Regions from separate parts of the Streptomyces sp. NPDC025273 genome, predicted to be linked through region 2. Evidence: riboswitches for the same ligand, from Rfam matches in the RefSeq annotation. Region 2 holds a riboswitch; each other region holds the start of a gene.
What was found. A riboswitch is a leader RNA that binds a small molecule or an ion and turns the genes downstream of it on or off. The one in region 2 is predicted to bind thiamine pyrophosphate.

Region 1 (4,104 bases), on a different contig from region 2:
CGGATTCGAGCCCTGCAGAATGGCCGGCAGGATGAACAGCGTCAGCACGGCGAACGACACCGCCAGCGCGATCAGTGCCATCAGCCCGCGCAGCCTGCCCACCACGATCACCGCGAGGGCGAAGATCCCGGCCAGCAGGGCCATGGGGAACGACCGGTCCACGTCGGTCACCGAGTACTGCAGATCGCGGGGCGCGTCGGGGGCGTACGCCACGACCACTCCCTGCCCCTCCCTCAGTTGCCTGGAGGCGTCGGGCTGGACGACCTCGACGAACGTACGGCCCTTGTCGTCACCGGTCGTCACTTCGACCGTGGCCTTCTTGCACAGCCCCGCCTGCTCGTTGACGGCCTCGCGCCCCGAGGGCGTCGAGGTGTCGCCGGTAGGTGGCACCTGCGCGGCGTTCACGTCCGCGCAGTCGACGTCGACGACCTTCACCACCTTGCCGTCCTGGGTCTGCCGGTCGAAACCGACGCCGGTGCGCTCGTGGGCGGGGGCGCCACCGGGCCAGAACGCCACGAGGCCGACGAGGACCGCGGTGGCGAACGGGATCAGCACGGCAGCGATGACCTTGCGCAGATGCTTGGACACGGGCGCGGCAGGGCCGTGGCTGTGGGTGTGGCCGTGCGCATGACTCTGTGTGCTGCCGGATGCGGGGCCGTGGGGTTCGGGGGCGCTTCGGGGGGACGTCACCCGGCGATCATCCCAAGAACAGGGGAGGCCCTCTGGCCAGCACGCCAGAAGGGAGGCTAGCGTGGTGTCACCTTTGTACACGCGGGAGCTCGGAGCACCGGGCTGAGAGGGCGCTGACCTCCGTACATCCGTGCGGGAAACGCTGCGCCGACCGACGAACCTGTTACCGGGTAATGCCGGCGTAGGGAGTAGGTCTCATGACCACAGCGGACGCACGCACGCCTGCCTCGAAGCAGAACGCCCAGAACACGGCGGACGGCGAGGCCGGGAAGTCCATCGGCTGGCACAAGGGGTACGTCCAGGGCTCGCGCCCGGACCTCCGGGTGCCGGTCCGTCAGGTGCACCTCACCAACGGCGAGGACGTGACCCTGTACGACACGTCGGGCCCGTACACCGACCCCTCCACCGAGACCGATGTCCGCCGGGGGCTCGCGCCCCTGCGGGAGAACTGGATCATCGCGCGCGGGGACACCGAGGAGTACGCGGGCCGGCCGGCTCGCCCTGAGGACGACGGGCTCAAGCACACCTCACCGCGTGGTGGCCTGCGCAACCTCGACGCGGTCTTCCCCGGCCGCCCCCGTCAGCCACGCCGCAGCCGCGACGGGCAGCCGGTCACGCAGCTCGCGTACGCGCGCCGGGGCGAGATCACCCCGGAGATGGAGTATGTGGCGATCCGGGAGAGCGTCGAACCGGAGGTGGTGCGCGAGGAGATCGCGGCGGGCCGGGCGGTCCTGCCGGCCAACGTCAACCACCCGGAGATCGAGCCGATGATCATCGGCAAGCGTTTCCTGGTGAAGGTCAACGCCAACATCGGCAACTCCGCGGTCACCTCCTCCATCGAGGAGGAGGTGGACAAGATGACGTGGGCCACCCGGTGGGGTGCCGACACGGTCATGGACCTGTCCACCGGCCGCAACATCCACACCACCCGTGAATGGGTCCTGCGCAACTCCCCCGTGCCGATCGGCACCGTCCCCCTCTACCAGGCCCTCGAGAAGGTCGACGGCCGGGCCGAGGAGCTGACCTGGGAGATCTACAAGGACACCGTCATCGAGCAGGCCGAGCAGGGCGTCGACTACATGACGGTGCACGCCGGTGTCCGCCTCCCCTATGTCCCGCTGACCGCCCGTCGCAAGACCGGCATCGTCTCCCGCGGCGGCTCGATCATGGCGGCGTGGTGCCTCGCGCATCACAAGGAGTCCTTCCTCTACGAGCACTTCGAGGAGCTCTGCGAGATCCTCGCGGCCTACGACGTGACGTACTCGCTCGGTGACGGGCTGCGCCCCGGATCCATCGCCGACGCCAACGACGAGGCGCAGTTCGCCGAGTTGCGCACGCTCGGCGAGCTCAACTCCGTGGCCAAGCGGTTCGGCGTCCAGACGATGATCGAGGGCCCGGGACATGTCCCGATGCACAAGATCAAGGAGAACATCGACCTCCAGCAGGAGATCTGCGAAGAGGCGCCGTTCTACACGCTCGGCCCGCTGACCACCGATGTCGCGCCCGCGTACGACCACATCACCTCGGGCATCGGGGCGGCGATGATCGCCTGGTGGGGGACGGCGATGCTCTGCTACGTCACGCCCAAGGAGCACCTGGGGCTGCCGAACCGGGACGACGTGAAGACCGGTGTCATCACCTACAAGATCGCGGCACACGCCGCGGACCTCGCCAAGGGCCACCCCGGCGCGCAGGAGTGGGACGACGCGTTGTCGGACGCCCGGTTCGAGTTCCGCTGGGAGGACCAGTTCAACCTGGCGCTCGACCCGGACACGGCTCGGGAGTTCCACGACGAGACGCTGCCGGCCGAGCCGGCGAAGACGGCGCACTTCTGCTCGATGTGCGGCCCCAAGTTCTGCTCGATGAAGATCTCACACGACATCCGGCGGGAGCACGGCGCCGAGCAGGCCGACATCGAAGCGGGGATGGCGGAGAAGTCCAAGGAGTTCGCGGCGTCCGGCAACAGGGTCTATCTGCCGATCGCGGACTGAGATCCGGTGCGCGGGCGTCCGCCCGGGCGGACGCCCGCGGACGCGTCAACGGCGCCGCCCTGGGCAACATGCCTCCGGGGCGGCGCCGTTGGGCTGTTCTCAGTTTGTGTGCATCGCTCACGAAGCGTGTTGGGAATGGCTGGTTTAACATGGTTATTCCTGTCCTGCCTTGGTTTCAGGCGGTGTTCGGAGACGGTAAGGACACAGAACTGTGGCAGGTAGATGTACGTTTCGCCGGGAGTCTTCGTGCGCTTGACCACTTCCTTATGTATGCCTTACCTTCCGCTGTGCTTGGCCGAAAAGGTGTGCGTCCCCGACGGGGGCGCCAGGGGAGGGAATCGCAGTGAACTGGTACCTGGGCGTACTCAAGAACTACGCGGGCTTCAGCGGGCGTGCGCGCCGCAAGGAGTACTGGATGTTCGTACTCTTCAATGCCATCGTGGCCGCGGTCCTGATGGGCATAGGCTTCGCCATCGAGTCGCAGATCCCCTACATGATCTACATCCTTGCCGTCCTGGTGCCGTCGCTCGCCGTCGTCGTACGTCGCCTGCACGACACCGGCCGTTCCGGCTGGTGGTTCCTGATCGCGTTCGTCCCGCTCGTGGGCGGCATCGTCCTGCTCGTCTTCATGTGCCTCGAGGGTGTGCGTGAGGCGAACGAGTACGGCGCCAACCCCAAGCTGGCTCCCCAGGGAGTCTGACGGGGCGCTCCGAAGGATCGGAGCACCGCACACGACGGCAGAGGCCGGGCGCAGCACGAGCTGCCCCGGCCTCTGCCGTGCGGTGGCACGGGCCGTGGGACAGCGAGCCAGGGCCAGGGCCCCCGCACCGGCCCCGGAGACCCGGGGGCCCGGTGCGGGAACGGCCGGTTTCACTCCGGCCGGTGCTCGGGACCGCCGAAGTCCGGACTGGTGAAGTCGGGGCTGGTGAAGGTGGGACGCGGCCCCGCCGACGGGCCGTCCTGCGGCCCGGAGAAGGTCGGGCTGCTGTAGCCGATCTTCGGGATGCGGTGCGGTGAGCGGTGCGGGGTCCGCGCGGCGGGCCCCGCGGCCGGGTCGGCCAGGGCGTCCCGCAGGAAGGGCAGGATGCCGCGCTCCAGCAGGGCGTGACGCCAGGCCTCCCTGGCCCGTGCCACGTCCTCGGGCAGCTCGTCCTCCGCGTCCGGAGCGGGCAGGGCCGTGGCGCCGTTGCGCAGCGCGGTGACCAGGAGTCCCGCCGCGGCGACCAGAATGGCCGCGGCGGCGGCCGCCGCGAAGAACCATCCGGCGGCGACCATGGTGCCGGCGAAGGCCAGGGTGGGGCTGAAGGCCTTCAGGAGGTAGCCGACCAGCAGGAATATCACGGCGGCAGAACCAGCGAGGACGGGGGCCAGCGCGGTGATCACGGCGAGGGTGCCCGCGCCCGTCCGGTCCGGCTCGTCCGTG
Region 2 (4,104 bases):
GACCTGATGTCCGTGGTGCGCCACATCAGCTGTGACGAGGACACCACCCGTAAGACGCTCTGGAAGCTGCACGACGGGACGCTCGTCGAGTCCGTCCTCATGCGCTATCCGGACCGGGTGACGATGTGCATCTCGTCGCAGGCCGGGTGCGGGATGAACTGCCCGTTCTGCGCGACCGGGCAGGCCGGCCTCGACCGCAATCTGTCGACCGCCGAGATCGTGCACCAGATCGTGGACGGGATGCGGGCGCTGCGCGACGGCGAGGTCCCGGGCGGACCCGCGCGGCTGTCCAACATCGTCTTCATGGGCATGGGCGAGCCCCTGGCCAACTACAAGCGGGTGGTCGGGGCGATCCGACGGCTGACGGATCCGGAGCCGGACGGCCTCGGACTCTCGCAGCGCGGGATCACCGTCTCCACGGTGGGCCTGGTGCCGGCCATGCTGCGCTTCGCCGACGAGGGCTTCAAGTGCCGCCTCGCCGTCTCGCTGCACGCCCCGGACGACGAGCTGCGCGACACCCTCGTCCCCGTCAACACCCGCTGGAACGTCCGTGAGGTCCTGGACGCGGCGTGGGAGTACGCGGACAAGTCCGGCCGCCGCATCTCCATCGAGTACGCGCTGATCCGCGACATCAACGACCAGGCCTGGCGGGGTGACCGGCTGGGCCGGCTGCTCAAGGGCAAGCGGGTCCATGTCAACTTGATCCCGCTGAACCCGACGCCCGGCTCCAAGTGGACCGCCTCGCGGCCCGAGGACGAGAAGGCGTTCGTCGAGGCGATCGCCGCCCACGGTGTGCCCGTCACGGTCCGGGACACCCGCGGCCAGGAGATCGACGGAGCCTGCGGCCAGCTCGCCGCCTCCGAGCGTTGAGACTCCGGTCCGGCCCGGTGGGCCCGGGCCGTACCGGCCGGGCGGAGCCCGGTGCGCGGGGCCGGTACGGCCGGTGCACCGGGCTGATCCGGCCGGTGTAGCCTGGTCCGAAAATCAACTTCATATTCCGACAGGGGAGCGCCACAGCGCTGAGAGTGCGGCACCGAGGACAGGTCGGCCGCAGACCCTCTGAACCTCGCCCGGGTCATTCCGGGTAGGAAGTTCGGACCTTACTCAAGCTGTTGCGCCCTGCCCGCTCACCGAGTGGGCGGGGCCGCGTCTCTTCCTGGTCACGCCCAGGAGGAATCACACATGAACACCACCACGAAGTACGCCGCGACGGCGCTCGCCGCCGCGCTCGGCGTCACCGTGCTCGCCGGCTGCGGCGGCTCCGACGACGAGCCCGAAGGCTCCGGGCGCTCCCGGACCGTCACCCTGGTCAGCCATGACTCCTTCAACGCCTCGGACTCCGTCCTGAAGGCGTTCACGAAGGAGACCGGTTACAAGATCAAGGTGCTGAAGAGCGGCGACGCGGGCGCCGCGCTCAACCAGGAGATCCTGACCAAGGGCTCCCCGCGCGGTGACGTCTTCTTCGGCGTCGACAACACGCTGCTCTCCCGCGCGCTGGACAACGGTCTGTTCACGCCGTACGAGGCGAAGGGCCTCGACCGTGTCGCGGCCGACGCCCAGCTCGATGCCACCGGGCACCGGGTCACGCCCGTGGACACCGGCGACATCTGCGTCAACTATGACAAGAAGTATTTCGCGGACAAGAAGCTCGACCCGCCGCAGTCCTTCGAGGACCTGCTGAAGCCCGCGTACAAGAACCTCCTCGTCACCGAGAACGCCGCGACCTCCTCGCCCGGCCTCGGCTTCCTCCTCGGCACGGTCGCCACCTACGGCGAGACCGGCTACCAGGACTACTGGAAGAAGCTGAAGGACAACGGGGTCAAGGTCGTCGACGGCTGGGAGCAGGCGTACAACGAGGAGTTCTCCGGCTCCGCGGGCGGCAGGAAGACCAAGGCGGACCGGCCGCTCGTCGTCTCCTACGCCTCCAGCCCGCCCGTCGAGGTGCTGTACGCCGAACCGCAGCCCACCGAGGCCCCCACCGGGGTCTCCACCGGCACCTGCTTCCGTCAGATCGAGTTCGCCGGCCTGCTGGACGGCGCGAAGAACGAGGCGGGCGGCAAGGCGCTGCTGGACTTCCTGATCAGCAAGCAGTTCCAGGAGGACATGCCGCTCAACATGTTCGTGAACCCGGTCGCGAAGGACGCCGAGCTGCCCGAGCTCTTCACGAAGTTCGGTGAGACCGTCGGCAAGCCGGCGACGGTGGCGCCGGAGAAGATCGCCAAGAACCGTGAGCAGTGGGTCCAGTCATGGTCCTCGCTCGTCGTGAAGTAGCCACCCCGCCCGCGGTCAGGGGCAGGGGCGACGCGCGTGGGAACGCGGTGCGGTTCGGCCTGATGGCCGTGCCCGTCGCGTTCTTCGCGCTGTTCTTCGCCTACCCCGTCGTCGCGATCGTCGGCCGGGGTCTCAGGACGGACGGCGTCTGGCAGTCCGGCCGGATCGGCGAGGTGCTGAGCCGGCCGGACATCCTGGACGTCCTCTGGTTCACGACCTGGCAGGCCCTCGCCTCGACCGGGCTCACCCTGCTGATCGCGTTGCCCGGCGCCTACGTCCTCGCCCGGTTCGACTTCCCCGGCAAACACCTGCTGCGTGCCGTCGTGACCGTGCCGTTCGTCCTGCCGACGGTCGTCGTGGGTACGGCGTTCCTGGCGGTGCTGGGGCGCGGCGGGTTCCTCGACGAGCTATGGGGCGTCCGGCTCGACACGACGGTGTGGGCGATCCTGCTCGCCCACGTGTTCTTCAACTACGCGGTCGTCGTACGGACCGTCGGCGGCCTGTGGGCGCAGCTCGACCCCCGCCAGGAAGAGGCCGCCCGGGTGCTCGGAGCCGGACGCCTCACCGCCTGGCGGCGGGTGACCCTGCCCGCTCTGGCCCCGGCCGTGGCAGCCGCGGCCCTGATGGTCTTCCTCTTCACCTTCACCTCCTTCGGAGTCGTCCAGATCCTCGGCGGCCCCGCGTACTCCACGCTGGAGGTGGAGATCTACCGGCAGACCGCCCAACTGCTGGACCTGCCGACGGCCGCCGTGCTGACCCTGGTGCAGTTCGCCGCGGTCGGCGGGGTCCTCGCCGCACACGCGTGGACCGTGCGGCGCAGGGAGACGGCGCTCAAGCTGGTCGACCCGGCACAGACCGCCCGCCCGCCGCGCGGCGCAGGGCAGCGGGTGCTGGTCGGCGGGGTGCTGCTGACCGTCCTGCTGTTGATCGTGGTGCCGCTCGGCGTGCTGGTGGAACGCTCCCTGGACACCTCCGGCGGCCACGGGTTCGGCTTCTACCGCGCCCTGCAGTCCGCCGAGGCGAGCGGCTCCACCTTCCTGGTCCCGCCGCTCGATGCCATCGGGAACTCGCTGCGGTACGCCGTCGTCGCCACCCTCATCGCCCTCGTGATCGGCGGTCTCGCCGCAGCGGCCCTGACCCGGCGGGCGGGACCTCTGGTGCGCGGCTTCGACGCGCTGCTGATGCTGCCGCTCGGGGTGTCCGCGGTCACCGTCGGCTTCGGCTTCCTGATCACGCTCGACGAACCGCCGCTCGATCTGCGCACGTCCTGGATCCTCGTACCGCTCGCACAGGCGCTCGTGGGCGTCCCCTTCGTCGTACGCATCATGCTGCCCGTCCTGCGGGCGGTCGACGGCCGGCTGCGGGAGGCGGCGGCGGTGCTCGGTGCCTCGCCGCTGCGGGCCTGGCGCGAGGTCGACCTGCCGCTGGTGCGCCGTGCGCTGCTGGTGGCCGCCGGCTTCGCGTTCGCCGTGTCGCTCGGCGAGTTCGGCGCGACCGTGTTCATCGCACGTCCCGACAACCCCACCCTGCCGGTGGCGGTCGCGAGACTGCTGGGACGGTCCGGCGAGCTCAACTACGGACAGGCGATGGCCCTCAGCACGATCCTGATGATCGTCTGCGCGGTGTCGCTGCTCCTGCTCGAACGTATCCGCACCGACCGATCCGGGGAGTTCTAGAGATGCTGGCACTGGAGTCGGTCACCGTCCGCTTCGGGGAGCGGACCGCCCTGGACTCGGTGGACCTGGAGGTCGCCGACCACGAGATCGTCTGTGTCCTGGGACCGAGCGGCAGCGGCAAGTCGACACTGCTTCGGGTCGTCGCCGGGCTCCGGCG
Region 3 (4,104 bases), on a different contig from region 2:
GCCGCGCCACAGCAGCGTGTCGGCGCCGGAGTGGTGGCCCGCGTACTGCACGAAGCGGCCGAACTGCTCGGACCAGAAGTAGGGCACCGGGTCGTACGTACGCGGCCGGCCGTCGGCTACGGCGGCGGCGACCGTCCGGGGTCCCTGGAGGGCGTTGTCCCAGTGGTGGACGAGCAGCCGCTCGCCGTAGCGGGCGGAGGGGAAGGAGGCGCAGTCGCCCACCGCGTACACGTCCGGCACCGAGGTGCGCAGGGAGCCGTCGGCGGTGACCGAGCCGTCCGGACCGAGTGCGATGCCGGAGCCGGCCAGCCAGCCGGTGGCGGGCCGGGCGCCGATGCCCACGATCACCGCTCCGGCGGGGATCACCCGGCCGTCCGTCAGGTGCACGGCTCCCGGTTCGACGCGTGCGACCCGGGTGCCGGTGAGCAGTTCGGCTCCGCTCTCGGCGTACCAGGCGGCCATCGGGGCGGCGACCTCGGCGGGCAGGGTGCCCGCCAGGGGGCGGTCGGCGGCTTCGACGACGGTGACCGCGCAGCCCGCGGCGCGGGCCGTGGTGGTGAACTCGGCGCCGATCCAGCCGGCTCCGACGACCACGACGTCGTGCCGCCTCTCCAGGACGGGCAGCAGCCGCTCGGCGTCGTCGAGGGTGCGCAGCAGATGGACGCCGGGCACGCCCTGCGAGCCGGGCAGGACGACGGGTTCGGCTCCGGTGGCGAGGACCAGGACGTCGTACGGGACGGGCCCGTCCGGAGTGTCCAGCTCGTGCGCGGCGGCACGCAGGCCGGTCACGTCCAGGCCCAGTCGCAGGGCGATGTCCAGTGCCTCGAAGTCGATGTCGAAGGCGGAGTCCTCGGCCTTGCCGAGCAGGACCGCCTTGGACAGCGGCGGGCGGTCGTACGGCTGGTGCGGCTCGGCACCGATCAGGGTCACGGTGCCCGTGAAGCCCCGTTCACGCAGGGCCACGGCCGTCTGCACCCCGGCCATGCCCGCGCCGACGATCACGACACGGCGTGGCCGCTCTCCCGCTGTCCGGTCCCGCGTCTGCTCGCTCACCCGTCCACCCTAATCACCCGACGCGCCGTCAGGCGGGGAGCTCCTCCACCACGCTCGTCCCGCTGCCTTCCTGGGACTCCCACTCCCACCGCTCGTCCAGTCGCACCCGGCCGTCGGGAAGCTCCGTGACGGCCGAGACGCAGTGCCCGCCCGAGGTCGTTCCGTCCCGCTTCAGCTGCACGTACCGGAAGTCCAGCGTGTCCGCGTCCCGGGTGCCGACGAGATGCCCGCGGACGACGTCACCGCCCGCGTACTCGGCCCAGATCCGCCCCTCCTGCTCGTGGTACGTGAACCGGGTGCGGGTGCCGACCTGGCCGGGGGCCTGGTCGGCTACGGGTGCGAGGACGAGTCCGTCGAGTGAACGGGCCACAGTGGCTGCTCCCTTACTGGCCGTGGGCGGCGGGGTCTAGGCTGGCCACCGTAAGGCACTCGCGGGAGCCCGGACGCACCGGGCTGAGAGGGAGGCTGACCGGCCTCCGACCGTACGAACCTGATCCGGGTCATGCCGGCGAAGGGAGGGGCTGGACGCCCATGCGCAGCTGTGGAAACACCTCCGACGTCCTGGTCGTCGGGGGCGGAATCATCGGTCTGGTGACTGCCTGGCGGTCGGCCCAGCGCGGCCTGTCCACGGCGGTGATCGATCCCGGCCCCGGCGGCGGGGCCGCCGGGGTCGCGGCCGGAATGCTGGCCGCCGTCACCGAACTGCACTACGGCGAGCAGATGCTGCTCGGCCTCAACGTCGCCTCCGCCGCGCGCTATCCGGCGTTCGTGGCCGAGCTGGAGGAGGCCACGGGTCAGGAGACCGGCTTCCGCACCTGCGGCACGCTGTCCGTCGCCCTGGACTCCGACGACCGGGCGCATCTGCGGGAGCTGCACGCCCTGCAGCAGCGTTCGGGGCTGGAGTCCGAGTGGCTCAGCGGCCGTGAGTGCCGCCGCCTGGAACCGATGCTCGCCCCCGGGGTGCGCGGCGGGCTGCGGGTCGACGGCGACCACCAGGTGGATCCCCGGCGGCTGGCCTCGGCCCTGGTCACCGCGTGCGAGCGGGCCGGGGTGGTCTTCCACCGGGTCTGGGCACAGCGGCTCTCCGTCGCGGGCGGCCGTGCGACAGGGGTCGTCCTGGCGGACGGTACGGAGACGTCCGCCGGTCAGGTCGTCCTCGCCGGCGGCAGCCTGAGCGGCCGGCTCGAAGGACTGCCCGAGGCGGTCGTGCCGCCGGTCCGCCCGGTCAAGGGGCAGGTGCTGCGGCTGGCCGTGCCGCCCGCGTACGCCCCCTTCCTCAGCCGGACCGTGCGGGCCGTGGTGCGCGGCAGCCACGTCTACCTCGTGCCCCGCGCGAACGGCGAGCTGGTCGTGGGCGCCACCAGTGAGGAGCTGGGCTGGGACACCACGGTCACCGCGGGCGGGGTCTACGAACTCCTGCGCGACGCCCACGAGCTGGTGCCGGGCATCACCGAGCTGCCGCTGACGGAGACCGGGGCCGGGCTGCGCCCCGCGTCCCCGGACAACGCCCCGCTGCTGGGCCCGACCGCACTGCCCGGCCTGCATCTCGCCACCGGCCACCACCGCAACGGGGTGCTGCTGACACCCGTCACCGGCGAGGTGATGGCCCAGGTGCTGACCACCGGCGAACTGCCCGAGGTGGCCCGCCCCTTCACGCCGCACCGTTTCGGCCCGTCCCGCGAAGCCCTCTCCCCCGCCCCCGCGTCCCAGGAGCAGCCCGCATGACTGAGCCCGTGCCCACGTCCGTGTCCGTATCCGTCAACGGGGAGCGCCGCGGTGTCCCCGCCGGGACCTCGCTCGACGCCCTGGTCGCCACCCTGACCGCCGCCCACTCCGGGGTCGCCGCCGCGGTCAACGAGGCCGTCGTCCCGCGCAGCCGGTGGTCCGCCACCGTGCTCGCCGACGGCGACCGTGTCGAGGTGCTCACCGCGGTCCAGGGAGGCTGACCATGTCCGACGATCTCTTCACCCTCGGTTCCACCGTCCTCTCCTCCCGTCTGATCATGGGAACGGGCGGGGCGCCGAGCCTCGACGTGCTGGAGCGCTCCCTGATCGCGTCGGGCACCGAGCTGACCACCGTGGCGATGCGCCGGCTCGACCCGACCGTGCGGGGTTCGGTGCTCTCCGTCCTGGAACGGCTCTCCATCCGCGTCCTGCCGAACACCGCGGGCTGTTTCACCGCGGGCGAGGCCGTGCTGACCGCCCGGCTGGCCCGGGAGGCGCTCGGTACCGACTGGATCAAGCTGGAGGTCGTGGCGGACGAGCGGACCCTGCTGCCCGATCCGATCGAGCTGCTGGACGCCGCCGAGGTCCTGGTCGACGACGGCTTCACCGTCCTGCCGTACACCAACGACGACCCGGTCCTGGCCCGGAAGCTCCAGGACGTGGGGTGCGCGGCGGTCATGCCGCTCGGCTCCCCCATCGGTTCCGGGCTCGGTATCCGTAATCCGCACAACTTCCAGCTGATCGTCGAGCAGGCCGGGGTACCGGTGATCCTGGACGCCGGTGCGGGGACGGCCTCGGACGCGGCGCTGGCGATGGAGCTGGGGTGCGACGCCGTGATGCTCGCCTCGGCGGTGACCCGGGCCCAGGAGCCCGAGCTGATGGCCGCGGCGATGCGGCACGCGGTGGACGGCGGGCGCCTGGCGTACCGGGCGGGCCGGATCCCGCGGCGCCACTTCGCCGAGGCGTCCTCGCCGGCCGGGGGCCGGGCGGTGCTGGATCCGGAGCGCCCGGCCTTCTGACGTCCGTGTCCGCGTGGCCGTGTCCGCGTGGCCGCACCGCGTCACCACACGTGCGTGTCCCTGTCACGGCTCGGCTCCAGAACGGCCCCGGGGCACCCGGGGCCGTCCGCCGTGTCCGTGGCGGCTCGTAGACTCGCAGCGTGGATACGACCCTCCAGGACCCCCTCGTCGGGCAGCTGCTCGACGGCCGCTACCGCATCGATGCGCGCATCGCCGTCGGTGGTATGGCCACGGTCTACCGGGCCCTGGACACCCGGCTGGACCGGGTGCTCGCCCTCAAGGTGATGCACCCCGCGCTGGCGACGGAC

Region 1: it holds a riboswitch for thiamine pyrophosphate, as region 2 does, so the genes downstream of both, thiC (phosphomethylpyrimidine synthase ThiC) here and AB0F38_RS26745 (thiamine ABC transporter substrate-binding protein) in region 2, are expected to answer to the same signal.
Region 3: it holds a riboswitch for thiamine pyrophosphate, as region 2 does, so the genes downstream of both, thiO (glycine oxidase ThiO) here and AB0F38_RS26745 (thiamine ABC transporter substrate-binding protein) in region 2, are expected to answer to the same signal.

The regions. Positions count from the first base shown of each region.
Region 1 covers NZ_JBEZYP010000018.1:108,430-112,533, reverse strand. Annotated here, with positions in the region: gene AB0F38_RS25820 (YibE/F family protein) at 1-690, opposite strand, end outside; TPP riboswitch at 762-895, shown strand; gene thiC (phosphomethylpyrimidine synthase ThiC) at 888-2,681, shown strand; gene AB0F38_RS25810 (DUF805 domain-containing protein) at 3,025-3,381, shown strand; gene AB0F38_RS25805 (hypothetical protein) at 3,552-4,104, opposite strand, start outside.
Region 2 covers NZ_JBEZYP010000020.1:39,226-43,329, reverse strand. Annotated here, with positions in the region: gene rlmN (23S rRNA (adenine(2503)-C(2))-methyltransferase RlmN) at 1-870, shown strand, start outside; TPP riboswitch at 993-1,109, shown strand; gene AB0F38_RS26745 (thiamine ABC transporter substrate-binding protein) at 1,183-2,271, shown strand; gene AB0F38_RS26740 (iron ABC transporter permease) at 2,334-3,947, shown strand; gene AB0F38_RS26735 (ABC transporter ATP-binding protein) at 3,950-4,104, shown strand, end outside.
Region 3 covers NZ_JBEZYP010000001.1:937,100-941,203, reverse strand. Annotated here, with positions in the region: gene AB0F38_RS04145 (FAD-dependent oxidoreductase) at 1-1,053, opposite strand, end outside; gene AB0F38_RS04140 (hypothetical protein) at 1,082-1,423, opposite strand; TPP riboswitch at 1,475-1,587, shown strand; gene thiO (glycine oxidase ThiO) at 1,585-2,778, shown strand; gene thiS (sulfur carrier protein ThiS) at 2,775-2,999, shown strand; gene AB0F38_RS04125 (thiazole synthase) at 3,002-3,796, shown strand; gene pknB (Stk1 family PASTA domain-containing Ser/Thr kinase) at 3,937-4,104, shown strand, end outside.